Regions from separate parts of the Gottfriedia acidiceleris genome, predicted to be linked through region 2. Evidence: predicted binding sites of a transcription regulator. Region 2 holds the regulator's gene; each other region holds the start of a gene.
What was found. The regulator Rex, encoded in region 2, represses fermentation and respiration genes when NADH is low (regulators of the CRP and FNR family bind a similar motif). The targets are predictions, from matches to a motif close to TTGTGAAATATTTCACAA.
Positions count from the first base shown of each region.

Region 1: the regulator Rex is predicted to act here: its motif matches at 1,404-1,421, upstream of MY490_RS21220 (AtpZ/AtpI family protein).
Region 3: the regulator Rex is predicted to act here: its motif matches at 2,030-2,047, upstream of MY490_RS19620 (formate/nitrite transporter family protein).
Region 4: the regulator Rex is predicted to act here: its motif matches at 2,171-2,188, upstream of hcp (hydroxylamine reductase).

Region 1 is NZ_CP096034.1:4,500,484-4,505,556, reverse strand. It holds gene MY490_RS21225 (S8 family serine peptidase) at 1-1,265, shown strand, start outside; gene MY490_RS21220 (AtpZ/AtpI family protein) at 1,528-1,752, shown strand; gene MY490_RS21215 (ATP synthase subunit I) at 1,757-2,137, shown strand; gene atpB (F0F1 ATP synthase subunit A) at 2,139-2,873, shown strand; gene atpE (F0F1 ATP synthase subunit C) at 2,949-3,164, shown strand; gene atpF (F0F1 ATP synthase subunit B) at 3,340-3,870, shown strand; gene MY490_RS21195 (F0F1 ATP synthase subunit delta) at 3,867-4,406, shown strand; gene atpA (F0F1 ATP synthase subunit alpha) at 4,429-5,073, shown strand, end outside.
Region 2 is NZ_CP096034.1:263,347-268,419, reverse strand. It holds gene groL (chaperonin GroEL) at 1-1,399, opposite strand, end outside; gene groES (co-chaperone GroES) at 1,459-1,743, opposite strand; gene MY490_RS01445 (CPBP family intramembrane glutamic endopeptidase) at 2,018-2,689, shown strand; gene MY490_RS01440 (redox-sensing transcriptional repressor Rex) at 2,738-3,364, opposite strand; gene MY490_RS01435 (ABC-F family ATP-binding cassette domain-containing protein) at 3,526-5,073, shown strand, end outside.
Region 3 is NZ_CP096034.1:4,128,906-4,133,978, forward strand. It holds gene MY490_RS19605 (YuzL family protein) at 165-305, shown strand; gene MY490_RS19610 (proline dehydrogenase family protein) at 482-1,399, opposite strand; gene MY490_RS19615 (DUF2573 family protein) at 1,588-1,851, opposite strand; gene MY490_RS19620 (formate/nitrite transporter family protein) at 2,113-2,916, shown strand; gene MY490_RS19625 (GDSL-type esterase/lipase family protein) at 3,032-3,850, shown strand; gene MY490_RS19630 (ABC transporter ATP-binding protein) at 3,843-4,760, shown strand; gene MY490_RS19635 (ABC transporter permease) at 4,795-5,073, shown strand, end outside.
Region 4 is NZ_CP096034.1:1,782,102-1,787,174, forward strand. It holds gene hcp (hydroxylamine reductase) at 823-2,112, opposite strand; gene MY490_RS08595 (glycosyl hydrolase family 18 protein) at 2,640-4,349, shown strand; gene MY490_RS08600 (hypothetical protein) at 4,607-5,073, opposite strand, start outside.

The sequences.
Region 1 (5,073 bases), 450 kb from region 2:
GGAGTAAAAGTTTAAATGGGCGATTTGTGTTTAAGAAATATGGGGAAAAGCGTGATTTAAAAAGAGTAAAAAACAAAATTGTCTTGATTGAAAGGGGAAAAATCACATTCACTGATAAAGTAAAAAATGCTCAAGATGCTGGTGCTAAAGCTGTTATTGTCTTTAATAATATTGATGGAAATTTCATCGGACAAATTAAAGGTAAATTTACTGTTCCAGCTGCGACTATTTCAAGAAAAGAAGGCTTAATGATCAAGAAAATCATTGAAAAAAATAAAGTGGAAGCTAAAACTGGACATGAAAAGAAGGTTGATATTCTAGCCGATTTCAGTTCTAGAGGACCAGTAACAGGTACTTGGCAAATGAAGCCGGATTTATTAGCTCCAGGTGTACAAATAAAAAGTACAATTCCTGGTGGATATTTAGCACTTCAAGGAACGAGTATGGCAAGTCCACACGTTGCTGGAGCAGCTGCTCTAGTAAAACAATTGCACCCAGATTGGAGTATGGAAGATTTAAAAAGTGTGCTAGTCAATACAGCAATACCATTATATAAGAATAATAAAAAGATGTATCATGCGTACGAACAAGGTGCTGGAAGATTAGATATTGAAAAAGCACTAGAGACTGAGACAACATTATTCCCGACGTCTTTATCTTTAGGAGTAACGAGAAAAACAGATTTACAAGTTAAGAAAGATTTTGTCGTAAAAATATCTAATAAATCAAATATGCCAAAACAAGTTACAGCTATAAATAATCAGCCAGCGACTGGAATACAATGGGTATTACCTAAGCCTTTTACAATTCCAGCGCACACTAGCAAAAAGATTAATCTTACAGCAACAGTTGATACGAAAGTATTAAGAGATGGATTTTATGATGGAGCAATTACGTTTAGTACAAATGATGATGAAAATCTAAGAATGCCGTTTTTATTACTACAAGGAGAACCGAACTTTCCGTCAGTAATGGGATTTCACTTTGGTAGAGTAAAAGGTAAAAATCGCTATAAATATGAACTTTATTTACCAAGTAAGGTTGAGGAATACAAAATCGCTGTTTTTGAATCAGAAACATTCCGTTTGTTGGGTGTCATTGATGAACAGGAGAATAGTAAAAGGGGAATTATCAAAAAGGAATTAGTTTTAAAAGACTTTCCTAAAAGTGGAATTTATAAGTTTGTGATCTTTTATAAACGTAAACAATATGAAAGTGCAACGGAATCTTACGTCAACGTCGCTAAAATTTATGTTGAAGACTAAAAATTGGTAAGTAATTTTTAATAGTTTTTTAATTTAGGTAATTGACACATTTTTGTAACATATTGTATGCTTAACATGAATGTTTAAAAGGGTTTTCATTGTATGTAAATACTATGTTATTAAAATTTTTTGAACGTTTTGTGAACAATTTGTGAACGTTTTCAATGTTTAGAGATTTTAGCAAATATTTGTTGTAGAATTAACCATGATAAGACTTTTGGCAATTTTTTCGAGAATGAAAATTGACATGGAGGGATTTTGTATGAAAAACAACAATCAACATCCTCTTAAAGCAATGGCACTCATGTCTTCCATTCTAGCTCAGCTTGTCGGTTCTATTCTCATAGGCATCTTTTTAGGAAGATGGATTGATTCATTTTTTAATTGGCCAGTACCAGTATTTATGATCATCTTTTTACTGTTAGGATTATTTACTGGAATCTACGGCACGCTTAAATTAGTTAAGCAATTCACACCAGGGGACTAGTTACATGCAAAAAGATAATTTTAGACGATTCACACGAGATATGTTGTATATCATTGCTTTAGCTGTTTTAGGTTGGGCATTTACCGACTATAAAACAATATTCACAGGCTATATTCTCGGAACAGTAACTAGCTTTTATTGTATATGGATTCTACACAGAAAGATAAATACCTTTTTTGACCGAGTTTTAAAGCAACAAAAAGTTCGATCTTTAGGTACTGTAATTTGTCTTTCAGCGGTGGCTCTAGCTATGGTCATCGCGCTTCGGTATGAAAATTTTGTGAGCATACCGGCACTAACTGCGGGACTAATGACAGGACATCTTGTCATTATGATACATTTTGCATTACAACAAACGTCTTTTGCAAGGAAGAGAGGTGAATAAATTGGAACACGGCACTTATAATTATCATTTTCTTGGTTTAGGTTTTACGTTAACAAATGTTCTGATGACTACCATTGCTGCAGTAATCGTTTTTATCATCGCAGTTACATGTTCAAGAAGTCTGCTATTACGCCCAACAGGTAAGCAAAACTTTTTAGAATGGGTTGTTGATTTCGTTAAAAACATTATTGGAAGTACAATGGATTGGGAAACTGGTGGTCGCTTCCTTACATTAGGTGTGACATTGCTGATGTACATATTTGTATCAAATATGTTAGGTCTTCCTTTCGATATTTCAGTCGATGGAAAGTCTGTTTGGAAATCACCTACATCTGACCCAGTTATTACGTTATCATTAGCAATCTTTATTGTTGGTTTATCACATTATTATGGTATTAAAATGAGAGGCTTTAAGGCTTATGGAAAAGGATTTTTCCAGCCAATGGGATTCTTATTTCCACTAAAGATTATTGAGGAATTAGCAAACACATTAACGCTAGGTCTTCGTCTTTATGGAAACATTTTTGCGGGTGAGATCTTACTAGGATTACTTGCAACTATGGGAACACATGCTTATGCAACAAGTGCAGGAGAAGGTATCCTTTGGACAATCGCAGCAGCAATACCAATGCTAGTATGGCAAGGTTTCTCTGTATTCGTAGGTTCAATCCAAGCGTTTATCTTCGTAATGTTAACAATGGTTTACTTGTCACATAAAGTGGCGGACGAGCATTAATCTGCTCATTAAGTAGTTAGTTAAAAATTATTATAAAAAATATATTTCTTATTTATAAGAAGGAGGAAATTTAAAATGGCTTTAATCGCAGCGGCAATCGCAATAGGTTTAGGTGCACTAGGTGCAGGTATTGGTAACGGTTTAATTGTATCACGTACAGTAGAAGGTGTTGCTCGTCAACCAGAATTACGTTCAACTCTTCAAACTTTAATGTTCATCGGGGTTGCATTAGTTGAGGCACTTCCAATCATCGCAGTAGTTATCGCATTCATGGCATTTGGTAAAGCTTAAGATTATACAAATTATTAAAAAATGGCGAGGTTTGTGTTCACATTTACTTCGCCATTCCTTTATGACACTAAGTGTTTGAAGGATTCCTTTTGAAAGTTAAGTCCAGGTCGGTAAGAGATTAGGGCTATGTTATAAAAAAATAATTAAATGAAACCCTTGAAGGGAGTGAAAGCTTGTGTTAAACGGATCACTATTCGTATTAGCTGAAGCAGGGCATGTTTCTGGTGTACCTTGGGGCAATGTCGTGTATCAATTAGTAATATTCCTGATTTTACTTGCTCTTCTGAAAAAGTATGCTTTAGGACCAGTAATGGGAATTATGAAACAACGTGAAGATCACATCGCTAATCAATTAGATTCAGCTGAGAAAAACAACGCTGATGCAATGAAACTAGTTGAAGAGCAAAAGCAAGAGTTAGTTGCTGCTCGAACTGAAGCTCGTGAGCTTCTTGAGAAAGCTAGAAAGCAAGCTGATGTACAACGTGAAGAAATCGTTGCCGCAGCAAAAGCAGAAGCTGAAAACTTGAAAGAAAGCGCTAAACGTGAAATTACTCGTGAGAAAGAGCTTGCAGTACAATCAGTTCAACAACAAGTTGCTTCATTATCTGTATTAATTGCTTCTAAAGTACTTGAAAAAGAAGTGAAGTCTGAAGACCAATCTGCTATTTTTGATCAATATCTTAAAGAAGTAGGCGAAGCTAAATGAGTAACGAATTAGTTGCAAAACGCTACGCAAACGCTCTTTTTGAATTAGCAACTGAACAAAATTTAGTAGAAACTGTTGAACATGACTTACAAGTAGTGAAAAAGGAGTATGTAGGAAACTTAGAATTAAATAAGTTTTTACAACACCCTGGTATCACAAAAGAAAGCAAAAAGTCTGTCTTAAATGACACGTTTGCTTCAATCTCTGAAACGGTATTAAATCTAGTATGCTTATTAGTTGATCGTGGGCGAATGAGCACTATTTCTAACTTAGTAACTGAATATGTAAAAATTGCGAATGAAACTCGTAATATTGCAGATGCAACAGTTTACTCTGTAACGGCAATGTCTTCGGAAGAACTAGATAAAATTGGAGCGTTATTCGCTTCTAAATTAGGTAAAAACTCAATACGTTTGAAAAACGAAATTGATCCATCTTTAATCGGTGGTTATAAAGTTCGTGTAGGAAACCGTATTTTTGACGGCAGTTTAAAAAATAAACTTGTTCGAATTGAACGTGAATTAATCGCAAAATAGTTTGTAGATAGGGGTGAAATGCATGAGCATCAAAGCTGAAGAAATCAGTGCGCTGATTAAAAAGCAAATCGAAAATTACCAAACTGAAATAGAAGTTAGTGATGTTGGTACAGTTATCCAAGTTGGTGACGGTATCGCTCGTGCTCATGGTCTTGACCAATGTATGTCTGGAGAGCTAGTTGAGTTCTCTAACGGCGTTATGGGACTAGCACAAAACTTAGAAGAAAACAACGTAGGTATTATCATCTTAGGACCTTACACAGGCATTAAAGAAGGCGACGAAGTTCGTCGTACTGGACGCATCATGCAAGTTCCAGTTGGTGAAGCATTAGTAGGACGTGTAGTAAACTCATTAGGTCTACCAGTTGATGGATTAGGCCCAATCGAAACAACTAAATCTCGTCCAATTGAAAACGCTGCTCCAGGCGTAATGGCACGTAAATCAGTACATGAGCCATTACAAACAGGTATCAAAGCGATCGACGCTCTTGTACCAATCGGACGTGGACAACGTGAGTTAATCATCGGTGACCGTCAAACTGGTAAAACAGCTGTAGCAATCGATACAATCCTTAACCAAGCTGACCAAAACATGATCTGTATCTATGTTGCAATTGGTCAAAAAGAATCAACAGTTCGTGGACTTGTTGAAACTTTACGTAAGCAT
Region 2 (5,073 bases):
TTAATTTCTCAATAATTACTGATCCTTCTAGACCAGCATTTGTAGCGATTTGACGAACTGGAGCTTCAAGTGCACGTAATACGATGTTGATACCTGTTGCTACGTCACCTTCTGCTTCGATTGCAGCTACTTTATTATATACGCTCATTAATGCAGTACCACCACCAGCTACAATACCTTCTTCAACTGCAGCACGTGTAGAGTTTAATGCATCTTCAATACGTAATTTACGCTCTTTTAATTCAGTTTCAGTTGCAGCACCAACTTTGATTACTGCTACACCACCAGCTAATTTAGCTAAACGCTCTTGTAATTTTTCGCGATCAAATTCAGAAGTAGTTTCTTCTAATTGAGCACGGATTACGCCGATACGTCTTTGGATTGCTTCAGTTTCACCAGCACCTTCAACGATTGTAGTGTTTTCTTTTGTTACTACAACTTTTGAAGCACGACCTAATTGAGTGATGTTAGTTGTTTTAAGATCTAATCCTAATTCTTCTGTAATCACTTCACCGCCAGTTAAGATCGCGATATCTTCTAACATTGCTTTACGACGGTCACCGAAGCCAGGAGCTTTAACAGTAACTGCATTGAACGTACCACGTAATTTATTTACGATGATCGTTGCTTGTGCTTCACCTTCAACATCCTCAGCAATGATTAATAGTGGCTTACCTTGTTGAACAACTTGCTCAAGTACTGGTAAGATTTCTTGAATGTTTGTTACTTTTTTATCTGTGATTAAAATATATGGGTTTTCTAATTCAGCAACCATTTTCTCTGAATTTGTAACCATGTAAGGAGAAGAGTATCCACGGTCAAATTGCATACCTTCTACTACTTCTAACTCAGTTGTGAAACCTTTTGATTCTTCAAGAGTGATAACTCCATCGTTACCAACGCGCTCCATTGCTTCAGCAATTAATTGTCCAACTTCTGGATCCGCTGAAGAAATTGCAGCAACTTGTGCGATTGACTCTTTACCTTCAATTGGTTTTGAGATTGTTTTTAATTCTTCAATTGCTACAGCAACTGCTTTTTCGATACCTTTACGGATACCCATTGGGTTTGCTCCAGCAGTTACGTTTTTAAGACCCTCACGAATCATAGCTTGCGCTAAAACTGTCGCAGTTGTTGTACCGTCCCCAGCAACATCATTCGTTTTGCTAGCAACTTCTGCAACTAATTTTGCACCCATATTTTCAAATGCATCTTCTAATTCTATTTCTTTTGCGATTGTAACACCATCATTTGTAATTAATGGAGAACCAAATTTTTTCTCAAGAACTACGTTACGTCCTTTTGGTCCTAAAGTTACTTTTACAGCATCAGCTAAAGCGTCTACTCCACGTAACATTGCGCGACGTGCTTCTTCACCAAATCTAATGTCCTTTGCCATGAAAATGACCTCCTTATAATATAAAAAGTATATTTTTTAATTTAAGTATTTTTATTTTATTAACCTATGATTGCAAGTATATCGTTTTCGCGAAGAACTAGATATTCAGTACCACCGTACTTAACTTCTGTTCCTGAATATTTAGAGAAGATAATGCGGTCACCTACAGATACTTCTAAAGTAACGCGCTCACCATTTTCAAGTACTCGACCAGTACCTACTGCAACAACTTTGCCTTCTTGTGGCTTTTCTTGTGCACTACCTGGTAAAACGATACCACTAGCAGTTTTTTCTTCAGACTCAACAAGCTCAATTACAACACGATCACCTAATGGCTTTAACATGTGTAATACCTCCTCAATAATCAAATCATTATTTTTTAGCACTCATGTATATTGAGTGCTAACACAATTATTAGTTTAAATAATATCAAAAAATTTTGCAAGCCCGAAGCAGGCACTTTTCTTGTCGAAATTTAATAAGTTTTTTTCTTAACGATCAAAAGTAAAATAAAAAGTGAAAATTTCTTTTAAGAAACAAAAGAAACGAGTAAAATAATGTACGTGTTGTTATAAACCTTTGGGTTATGAAAAATATCAACACAAAGGAGCTAACGTATTGAAAACTAGAGATTTATGGATTTTATTAACGTATGTCGTTCTTCAATATTCAGCGGTATTTGGGGTGCCCTATTTATTAAATAGTAACTTATACGTTGGAGTGGATCAGAAAACAGCTTCTCTTGAAGCAGTGGCATTATGGGGTTGTATTAGTTTCGTAAGTGGATTAATTATTATACTTATCTTATTACATAAACCCATTTATGAAGGAATAAAGAATCTAAAAGCTAATTATCGTACAATAATAAATTGGGTTGTTTTAGGTTATTTCATAACAATGCTAACTCAAATTGTTTGTAATTTAATTTTAATTTATGTATTTGAACTACATAAGGGCTCAGAAAATACTCAAAATATCATAAACATCGCTAAGCTTAACCCGGCCTTTATTATCATACCAAGTTTAGTTGCACCAATTTTAGAGGAGATTATTTTTCGTCGAATTATTTTTAAAAGGCTTTATAATCGTTTACCATTTATTATTTCTGCTGGAATTAGTTCAGCGGTCTTTTCGCTTATGCACGGAGACTTGCCCTTCTTTTTATCTTACTTTCTAATCGGTTTTGTATTTTGTTATCTGTATAAACGAACAAACTCAATTATGGTTCCAATCTTAACACATATGTTAATGAACTCTTTTGTCGTTTTTCAGCAAATCAATTTACATTAAAAACCAAAAACCCCCAAATTTTTTGGGGGTTTTTATTCTAATATGAATTTATTGTTGTAAAAAATATGCCAATGTTTGCAGTTCAACGGCTAAGTCTATATGATGAATGCGAATATGTTCTGGTACACTAATTCGTGCAGGTGTGAAATTTAAGATTCCTCTAATATTTTTTCCATTTAATCGATCAGCTATTGATTGTGCTACAGGTGCAGGTACAGTTAAAATAACGATTTGAATATCTTCATTCATAACTTCCTCTAGATTATCTAGATTATAAACGGGTACTCCACCTATTTCAGTGCCAATTTTATTTGGATCAATATCAAATGCCATCTCAATTTTTGTATTATTATTTTTTATAAAATTATAGTGTAAGAATGCAGTTCCTAAATTACCAACACCAATTAATGCAACTTTCATAACTTCATGTTGGTTAAGCGCTTTCGAGAAAAAAGTTAATAAATAATTTACGTTATAGCCATAACCTTTTTTACCAAGTGCTCCAAAATATGAAAAATCTCTTCTGATTGTAGCGGAATCTACCTTTACTGCTTCACTTAACTCTGCTGAAGAAACTCTTTGTTTACCTGATAAAGACAAATTCTTTATAAAACGGTAATATAAAGGTAGACGTTTAGCAGTAGCTTGTGGAATTTTAATTTGTTCCGAATCCATTTTTTAATCCCCCACTTACTGTAATTCTTTTTACTATGGTGTGTAATTTGACTTTATTTTAGTAATAAAGTATTTGTTCTAATGTAAAATATACACTATATTTAAGAATTTTGACAGTCTACAGTTATATACATAAAAAATTTTGCAATGAGGTGTTATCCATGATTCTTTTACAAGTAAATAATGTCTCAAAGTATTTTGGTAGTGACATTATACTTTCAAATATAAAATTAGAAGTTCAAATGAGTGATCGAGTTGCCATTGTCGGACGTAATGGAGCGGGAAAATCTACATTATTGAAAATAATAGCAGGTGAAATATCCTATGATGGCGGCGAAATAAATAAACCCAAAGACGTTACTGTTGGCTATCTAGCCCAAAACTCTGGTTTACAAAGCGATAAAACGATTTGGGAAGAATATTATTCTGTATTTAATCATTTAGTAGAGATGCAGGACAATATGCGAAAATTAGAAGTTAAAATGACTAGAGAGGATGTCTACTCTAATCAAGCCGTTTATGACAAGGTTATGAATGAATATGATCATCTTCAATATACATTCAAAGAAAACGGTGGTTACCAGTTTGAAGCAGATATTCGTTCAATAATTAGTGGTTTAGGTTTTAGTAATGAAGATTACGAAACAAAAATTTCCTCGTTAAGCGGTGGACAAAAGACAAGACTGGCATTAGGTAAGCTATTATTGACAAAACCTGATTTGTTAATCCTGGATGAGCCTACAAACCATTTAGATATTGACACTCTAAGTTGGTTAGAGCGCTACTTACAGTCATATCCTGGTGCAGTTTTAATCGTTTCTCACGATCGATACTTTCTTGATCAAGTTGTTAATATTGTTTATGAAATATCTAATCATAAGCATCAACGATTTGTTGGTAATTATAGTAAGTACCTTGAACTAAAGGCAGCTCAATATGAACAAGAGTTAAAACAGTTCGAAAAGCAACAAGAGGAAATCTCTAAACTTGAAGATTTTGTACAGCGTAATATTGCGCGTGCTTCAACTACAAAAAGAGCTCAAAGTCGTAGGAAACAATTAGATCGTATGGTTCGATTAGACAGGCCACTTGGAGACGAATCTTCGGCTAATTTTTCATTTACAATTGAAAAACAAAGCGGTAATGATGTGTTGTCTGTACAAGATTTATATATTGGCTATGATCGTATTCCAACAATTGATCAACCGATGAGATTTGTACTGAATCGAGGCGATAGTGTCGCATTAGTCGGTCCAAATGGTGTTGGTAAATCGACTTTACTTAAAACGATTATTGGAGATTTAGAAAAATTACAGGGAACAATTGATTTTGGTGCAAATGTTTCAGTTGGATACTATGATCAAGAGCAAGCAAAACTAACTTCTAATAAAAGAGTATTAGACGAACTTTGGGATGATTATCCATTAAAGGCCGAACAAGAGATTCGAACAATATTAGGGAACTTTTTATTTTCTGGAGATGATGTGACAAAAATTGTTAACTCTTTAAGTGGTGGAGAAAAGGCAAGATTAGCTTTGGCTAAGCTTATGATGAAAAAAGCTAATTTCCTAATTCTTGATGAGCCTACTAACCATTTAGATTTAGATAGTAAAGAAGTGTTAGAGAATGCTTTATTAGATTACCCTGGAACGATTTTATTTGTTTCTCATGATCGATACTTTATGAACAGATTATCCACAAAAACTTTT
Region 3 (5,073 bases), 820 kb from region 2:
TCCACTATATGATAAATTCTCATTTTTCGCAATAAACAAAAAGTTCAAATTAATAAAATTTTATTTATGATCTAATTTCCTTCCTCTGCTTTTTTTATTACACTCCATTTTTTACTAATAAGTTTATTTAAATAGGTTAGTCTAAGAAATGGAGGTGATAAGATATGAAACGTGAAAGAAATCCATCAAAGGGTGGAGTTAGTGCAGCAAGTGTTCAAGGTAATGCAAGTCATGGAGATCAAAGAGAAGAAAAAGGTAGACAAAGTAACAATCAGCAGTACGGCAAAAAAAACATGGGTCAGTAAGCCTTTTTCACTCGTATTTGATAGCAAAACTAGGACCTTGCTGACTATAGCAATGATATGAATAATGTTGTTTTACTACTAACTACTTATCACAAAAAAAATCCTGTATAAAGAGAAAAAGGCTGACTAAAAAGGATCCTCACTCAATCCTTTTTAGTTAGCCTTTAATTTTAAAATTATTTACTGAACATACCTTTTAATACGAAAGCAACGTTTGCAGGACGTTCTGCAAGACGACGCATGAAGTATCCGTACCAGTCAGTACCATAAGGAACATAAACTCGCATATTATAGCCTTCTTTAACAAGCTCTAATTGACGCTCTGTACGAATTCCGTATAACATTTGGAACTCAAATTGATCATTTGGAATATTATGTTCTTTTACTAATTGTTTTGTATACTCAATCATTGCCTCATCATGTGAAGCGATTGCTGTAAAGTTACCGTTTAATAAGTGCATTTTAATGATTTTTTTGAAGTTTTCATCCACATCTTTTTTCTCTGGGAATGCTACTTCAGCAGGCTCTTTATAAGCACCTTTTACTAAACGTAAATTTGGTTTTAAGCTGTTTAAATCTGTAATATCGTTTTCAGTTCTGTATAAATAAGCTTGGATAACTGTTCCGATATTATCGTACTCAGATTTTAACTGCTTAAAGATACGAATTGTTTTTTCACAACGAGTGAAATCTTCCATATCAATTGTAACGAAAACACCATTCTTTTTAGCTGCCTCTAAAATACGACGCATGTTTGATAAAACTAACTCGTCAGAAATATCAAGACCCATCGAAGTCATTTTTAGAGAACATTGTGAATTTAATTTTTCTTTGCCAATCGCTTCAATTGCTTCGATACAGTGATCAGCCATTTCATTTGCCTCTTCAACGGTGTCAACGAATTCTCCAAGATAATCAATTGTTACTTTTAAATTCTTTTTATTTAAGTCCTTAATAACTTTTGTAGCTAAATCGATTGTTTCGCCTGCAACAAAACGTCCTGCACCAAATCTTAGGCCATATTTTTTAGCCATTTTAGTCAAAAACTTATTTTTAGACATAAATAAAAAAGCATTCTTCATAACTTGTTCCATTACTCTACCCCCAAAATTAAACTTTACTTTTCTCTATATATATTACTAATGTATCATCTATTGAAATTTGTTAAAACAATTATTTAATAATTTGTCGAATTTTGTTTTTTTAAAAATGTATGCCCTTACTTAATATTATATTATCATAATTTATATGTATCGTCATCTTTGAAAATTATGGATAAATATTATTGCTTATTTTTGTTAGCCATAGCTTCTCTATGCTGGTCATTTAACGTTTTAATCTCTTTAATTAAATTAACAACTTCATCTTTAGCTTGAGGATATGTATCATTCCAATGTTTTACTAATGCGGGCATTGATTTTGATATGTATGTATACATAACCCACTTTTCCACTTTTGCTTGTTTTTCCTCTGACCAATCTCCTAATAACAATTCCGTATATTTTTTTAGTAACGCATCAAATTTTGCTTCAAATTCATTTTCCAAACGAAATCACCTCTCCATATTATTAATTAGTTTTCAAAATCAAATTTGAATCTTTCCTTTTTTTATCTAAACCTGTTTACTATGAAATTATATTATATCTTCAACCAGTTTTAAGGTGATTATTTAAAAATGTAAAGTAAAAATAATAAATAGTATCTAACCTGTTCAATTTCATAATTTGTTCACAATTTCACAAACTTATCGTCATTTTTTATTTGTATACTATGTATGTGATTAATACCGAATAAGGAGTGAAACCATTTGGAACGAGATAGTATCCAATATTGTATTGATTTAGCTCTTAAAAAAAAGAAAATATTAGACCAAAGCTTAATTAAATATTTAACTCGTGCTGCCTTGGCTTCTATTTATATAAGCTTTATTCTCATTGTCTGTTTAAAATTAGCTGAATTATTTAGATTGCAAAATTCACCATTTTCATCTGTAGCTTATCCACTTGTTTTCTCTACAGCATTAATTATGATTATTTATGGTGGTGGAGAATTATTTACTAGTAATACGATGTATTTTACGTTTTCAACTTTAGCTAAAAAAACTACAAAATTAGATTTAGTAAAAAACTGGATTGCATGTTACTCAGGTAATATTATTGGCGCATTTATTTTTGCGTTTATTTATTTTTTAACAGGTTTGGCAAAAGATTTTCCTGCCGATCATTTTTTAACAGGTGTAGTTGACCATAAAATTCACGCATCATTTTCTCACTTGTTTTTTAAAGGTATTTTATGTAATTGGCTTGTCTGTCTTGCTTGTTTTTTACCAACTAGATTTAAAGATGATTTAGCAAAAATGTTGCTGATCTTTTTATTAGTCTTTGCTTTCTTCTTCTCTGGTTATGAACACAGTATCGCAAATATTGCTGTCTTTACATTATCTTATATTATGCCACATGAAGTAGCCTTTTCATTTAGTGATGTATTGCATAATTTAATTCCAGTTACACTCGGAAATATTATTGGTGGTTCAGTTGGTGTCGGAATGGCATATTACTTCTTGAATAATGAACAAAAATTAGAAGTAAAAGAATTAAAACGTGCTTCATAAAACGAATCTACCTGTCTTCTTTTTTTTGAGGACAGGTTTTTTCGTGCAAATCTAATTTTATTATGGTAATAATGATTTTATAATGAAAATTTTTCCTTATTTGGTGGTGTAAAATTTGAAATACAATCATTTTGTTCGTTTGATCATGTTCATCTCATTACTTTGTTTTCTTTTATTATCATATGGCTTCGTGAAAGGGGCTTATTCAGTTTTAAATCCTCAAAAAAGCAAACTAATCGTGAATCATAATGCACAGAAAAATAATCAAAATGACAGTGTTCACAAAAACAATAAACTGAAGATTGTTGCATTAGGAGACTCACTTACGCGTGGTGTCGGTGATGATGAGGGAACAGGTTATGTAGGAAGATTAAAAACCATTCTACAAAAAGAGTATAAACAACCAACAACGATCACTAATTTAGCTGTTAGTGGCGCAAAAACATCAAATTTACTTAACGATTTAAAGAAAAAAAATATACAAGAAACGATCGGCACTGCGGACATAATTGTTCTTTCCATTGGAAGTAATGATTTATTTCCTGGCGCTAATCAATTAAACGAACAATTTTTAAAGACATATCGACCAGATGAAAAAACGTTTAAAAATAATCTACAATCAATTTTTAAACTAATACGTCAAAAAAATACTAGAGCATCTATTTATGCGTTTGGTTATTATAATCCATTTCATAATGTTCAAGGTTTGGATGCATCGTCAAGCTTTGTTTCTAGATGGAACAATCTACTTGAATTATCGGTACTTCAAACAAATAATGCATACGTCATTCCAACATTCGATTTATTTTTTAACGAAGAAAAGAAATATTTATACACTGACCATTTTCATCCGAACAATGACGGTTATATTGAAATGGCCAATCGCTTAACTAGTAAAATAGGAAGTCAGCTTCGAGGTGAATCAAATGAATAAAGTTCTTAAATTAGAAGGTGTTACAAAGAGTATTAAAGGAAAAGTACTAGTCGATAAAGTTTCATTTGAAGTTTATGAAGGTGAAGTATTTGGCTTTCTAGGTCCAAATGGAGCTGGTAAAACAACAACTATTCGAATGTTAGTTGGATTAATCAAACCAACAAAAGGAACAATTGAAATCGCTGGTTATCCGGTTAAAACTCATTTCAAAGAAGCGATGCGACAAATTGGATGTATTGTAGAGAATCCAGAATTATACGGTTATTTAACTGGATGGGAAAATCTAAATCAATTTGCGAGAATGTTAGGAATGAAAGATGATAAAAAAATAAGTGAAGTAGTAAATCTAGTAAAATTAACCGATCGAATTCATGAAAAAGTAAAGACGTATTCACTCGGAATGAAGCAAAGATTAGGGATTGCTCAAGCATTACTTGGAGGCCCTAAACTTCTAATTTTAGATGAACCTACTAATGGATTAGACCCAGCAGGTATTCGTGAATTGCGTGAATTTATTCATATGCTAGTTAAAGAGCAAAATATAAGTGTTTTTATTTCAAGTCATTTATTAAGTGAAATCGAATTGATTTGTGATCGCGTAGGAATTATAAATAAAGGGAAAATGGTTAGAGTTTCAACAGTAAAAGAATTAGTAAAGGAAGCTGCTGAAAGAGTTGAATGGCGAGTTTCTCCAATACAAAAAGCGATCGATTTATTAGAAAATGATTCTACCATACAAGATGTCTTGGTAAAGGATGAGCTTATACTATGCCGAATGTCTCCTCTCAAAATAAATGAGGTCATTCAACAATTCGTAGCAGAAGATGTGCAAGTGAATGGCGTTAAAACAATGTCTGAAACATTGGAAGATTTATTCATGGAAATGACTGGAGGCGAAGTTCGTGGCTGAACTAATCAGACTCGTCTTTAACGAAATTGAAAAGATGGTAAGGAAAAAAAGGATACTTGTTATATTTTTCATTTTAGCAGTGTTAATCCCTATTTTTGTTTATGCTCAACTGCAGCAAACTGAAGAAACAATTAAAAGACTTGGTACTGATAATTGGAAAGTAGCACTTCAACAAAAAATAGTCGACCAGCAAAATAGATTAAATTCATCAGGAATACCTGAAGAATGGAAAAGTTGGTTAAAAGTTCAAATTGATCAAGAGCAATATTATTTGGATAACGACATAAATCCTACAACACCTGGTGCACCTACA
Region 4 (5,073 bases), 1.5 Mb from region 2:
ATGTGACCAATTGATAAGTTAATGTGGGTTTAGATTCTAAAAGAATTAAGAATTTTTAAAGGTAAGAGGAGCAGTCAAAGTAAATTAAGTAGTTAAGAAAGGGTTATGATGCTGAAATACTACTTTTGGTTCGTTATTTAGGAGAAAAATTTTAATTACGTTTAATAGAATAAATAGATGTAAGTAGTAGAAAACGAGTGAAATAATAATTTATAAATGCATATTCGGACTAAAATAATAAAAGAACTTCTCATATAAGAGAAGTTCTTGCTGTTGAAAAACTACCTTGTCAATTAATTATCAAATTTTCGTAAAAGGAGTAAAGTGATGTTGATTTCCACTACAGGGTGCTCGCTTTCCATGGGGCGAGATTCTTTAGCCTCCTCGGCGAGCCTGCGGGGTCTCAGCCTTCCCGCTAATCCCATAGGAGTCGATCACCCCTCCGTTCCAATTAACTTATTCAATCAAAAAAAGTCTGCAATAAATACTAGTCAAATAGCCTTTACTTAGAGTAATCTAACTGTTGTATATTAATCAGCTTGTAGATCAATTAATATCGTACAATTATTAAACTAAACAATCGAATTTGTTTTCCTAAAAAAAGTCCATAATATTATTAACTTCTAAAAAATCATTATTAGTGTTATTGGAATCATGAAATTGCTCAAACATATTTATATTTAAAACCATTAAAGATCATTCGAAAAATGCTAATTTATCATGATTAAATGTGCATTTAAAGTCCGTTTTCCCTATTGACGACTTTATATTTCAACACTCTGAACTTCTCATATAAGAGAAGTTCCTTGTTCAATTAGGCTATTAGCCTTGTAATATAGCTTTTAAATCGCTATGTGCATTTGTAATTAATTTTAAGCCAAATGTATCAACTAATACATTCAAGACACCTGCATTAATAAAGTCAGGTGCTTTTGGTCCGATTCGAATATCTTGGATTCCTAGACTAAATAATCCTAATAAAATAGCTACAGCTTTTTGCTCAAACCAAGAAAGTATAATACTCACTGGCAATTCATTGACACTACAATTAAAGCTTTTTGCTAATGCAGTTGCAATTTTAATTGTTGAAATTGAATTATTACACTGCCCTAAATCTATAAATCTAGGAATGTTTGTACCAATTACTGTACCGTATTCTACATCATTAAAGCGAAATTTACCGCATGATGTCGTTAAAACTACTGTATCATTTGGTAAAGAAGTTACAAGCTCACGATAATATTCTCCACCTTTACCTGGAGCGTCACAACCTGCTACAACAAAGAAACGTTGAATCTTTCCATTTTTTACAGCTTCTACAATCTCAGGCGCAATAGACAAAACTGTTTCGTGATGATAACCAGTAGTCATTACTTCTTCTGATTCGATATTTGCTGCTGGTAGTTCTAATGCACGTTGAATTAATGGTGAAAAATCTTCCTCTATAATCTTTGTTACTCCTTCTAATCCCGCAACTTGATATGAGAAGAAGCGATCTGCATAACTTCCTTTTATAGGCATCACACAGTTTGTAGTTGCTAAAATCGCTCCAGGGAATTTTTCAAACAAACGCCGTTGATCAAACCAAGCTTTTCCAATGTTACCCTTTAAATGTGAATATTTTTTCAATGCTGGATAACCGTGAGCCGGTAGCATCTCAGAGTGAGTGTAAATATGTATACCTTTACCTTCTGTTTGTTTTAACAATTCTTCTAATGCAAATAAATTGTGACCAGTTACAACAATGCATTTTCCCTCGATTTTATTAGAAGAAACTTGTACAGGTTCAGGAATTCCAAAATGTTTTATATGAGCATGATCTAAAAGCTCCATTACTCGAATTGCGGCTTCACCTACTTTCATCGCCATATCTATGTGTTCTTGTATGTTAAAATTAGAATTTGTTAAAGTCATATAAAGAGCTTCATGAGTTACTTGGTCAACAAATGGATCAGTATAACCTAATTGAGCTGCATGCGTTCGATAAGCTGCAATTCCCTTTAACCCATAAATCATCGTATCTTGTAAACTTGCAATTGTTTCATCTTTTCCACATACACCTACAATTTTACATCCACCAACCGGAGTTTGTTCACATTGGTTACAAAACATCATTCATCCCCCTAACAATTTTTACTAACTTAATTATATGGGGGGATATAATCATTATTTGTGACTTAAATCACATGATATCTCTAAATTCATAAATAAATTATTCCAAATTAAAAAGATAAATTAAATAAAGTTCATAGAAAACCAATAGAATTAGAGAACGGACTAGAAAAAAGATGGATCATATTCTATAGGATGGAGAATGACGAAGATTGGGACGTAGTTTAAATGAGTGTTCCCTTTAGATGAGTTCCTTAAAGAAGTTTTAAGAGAAGTTGAATTGATTCTAATAGAGAATCGTTTTTTCGATTTGAGCCAAGCATCAGTAAAAATAAATACATTCAGTCTTATTCGTATTTAAACCTTGCATTTCAAAAGGTTTATTTCGTTAAAGACTACACGCAGAATTGATCATTGTAAACCTCAAAATGATAATGTGTATGGGTATTCATTTATTACATTAAAGTATGATTTTCTATAGCCTACTAATACTACACTCATAAATATTTAGAGTAGGTGAATTATTTTTGGAATTATTTAAAAGGTTTGAAATAAATGAAATTAACAATGAAATAAATATTACCCTTTATCTTACACCATTTTTAGAAGAATTTGGAAGTGAGTTAGGGGACAATCAAGAAAAGCGATTTACAAGTTTAAAGAAAGCCGCAATTGATTATATTCAAAAAAGTGCTCCACAAATAAAAAATGCGTCAATTACAATTGTTGCTGGTTCTGTCATATTATCAACTTTTCCTTTGAAATCTTCAGCTCATGTAGCAAATTTCAATATGAGTTATTTGTTTTTCGGGAATACAGAAACTTATCTAAATCAAATTGACAAAACTCAAGGAAATCTAGATCTTGTCGCACCTAGTTTTTTTGACCTTAACGCAGATGGAACGCTTAAAATTACAAGTCAGTTTAATGTAAACTTAGTGAATGAAATACATAAAAAGAACATTCGGATCGTTCCTTTTTTAAGTAATCATTGGGACCGAGAACTGGGTCGAAAAGCTTTAGCAAATCGGGAATTGCTTTCAACTCAAATTGCCGATTTTATTATGCAGAATAACCTTGATGGAGTAAATATAGATATTGAAAATGTAACTGACGATGACCGTGACGCTTATACTGATTTAGTTCGTTTACTTCGAAATAAGCTACCTAAAGAGAAAGAAGTTTCCGTTGCAGTTGCTGCAAATCCACACGGTTGGACAGAAGGATGGCATGGCTCATACGATTATAAAGAATTGGAAAAATACGCTGACTATATTTTTATCATGGCTTATGATGAACACTATCAAGGTGGTCCCGCTGGTCCTGTTGCGAGTATAAATTGGGTAGATAAATCAATCCAATATGCATTGAATCAAGGTGTCCCAAAAGAAGAGATCGTTTTAGGTATCCCTTTCTTTGGCCGCTATTGGAAGGAAGGCAGTTCAACTGGTGGAGGGGGAGTTCCGGTTAATCAAGTTGAATCACTCATCGCTAAATACAAGGGCATTGTTACATATGATGCAGAGAGCCAATCTCCAAAAGCGACGATTACAATCAAAGAAGGTGACACTCTTCCCGTTATACATGGGATAACATTACAGCCAGGAACCTATGTATTTTGGTATGAAAACTTGAATTCAATTAAAGCTAAAGTTGATTTAGTTCATAAATATGAGATTAAAGGGACTGGAAGTTGGTCACTTGGAAATGAGAATACATCGATATGGGCTAATTACAATAGATGGTTAACAACACATGACGAAAGAGTAACGATTCCACCACCAGTTAAGAAAACAACAGTTACTTATCCGAATTTAAAGGCTGGTACCAAAGGAAGTGACGTAAAAAAATTACAAGTTGCACTAAAGACGCATAAATTTTATAAAGGAAATGCAAATGGTATCTATGATACAGGAACAAAAAATGCTGTTATTGCTTTTCAAAAGAAATACAAATTAAAGGTGGATGGTATTGCAGGAAAGGGAGTTCAATCGAAACTTTATAGTCTAAAGGCTCCTAAAACCTACGCACTATTAAAACAAGGTTCCAAAGGAAAAAATGTAATCGATTTACAAAATGCGCTAAAGAAGTTAGGGGACTATAATGGAACTGCTAATGGAGTGTATGATTCAAAAACAAAAGCAGCAGTAATGAATTTTCAAAAAAGAAATAAATTAAAAGTTGATGGAATTGCAGGTAAACAAACGCAATCAAAGTTATTTGCCATTATTAAGTAAAATTAAAAGAAACCTTATTTCAAAAAGGGCTCATTCCTCTATCTAATAATTAAGCTTTTACCTCTCGTTTGAGAAAACCTTTGATGCCAAATGAAAATGAATAATCCAGTGTCTTATTTAGATTGGAAATCCCCACCGTAGGAAAAGCTACAATGGGGATTTTTTTACTTTAAAGTATAAATCGGCATCGAGGAGAGTTCTTAGCAAAAAACTGATGATTTCTTTTTCGCTTAAGGCTCTTTTCGTCGACGAGTTTCTTAAGGGTTTACAAATATAGGAGTTTTTGAAATGTAATAAGTAGTGTCGCTATGACCTATACCTGCTTTTGAAACAAATTCAACTTTTTGACCATAAATCTCAGATAATTTATTTGCAATTGCACTTGGCTGACCAACTGAATTAAACATGTGTAAATAGCCAAAGTAGTATTCTGAAAGATCATAACCATCTGCATCATATTCATTTGTTAGATAAACTTTAAAATCTATGTCATTTACAGAATCTTTATATCCTTCCATGCCATTTATTAATTCAATAACAGTTTGTTTTTCAACCTTAGAAATAGGGTTGTTAGTTAAATTCGTAAGTCCTTGTACATCGGATGTTTTAAACCACATCGTTCCTTCTTTAATATGCTTTTCCCATAAAGCTTTTTTTTGTGTGTGAGTTTTTTTTGTCTTTTTTACATAGCTTGATGGAATATAAGTTGTAACTTCCTTATTCG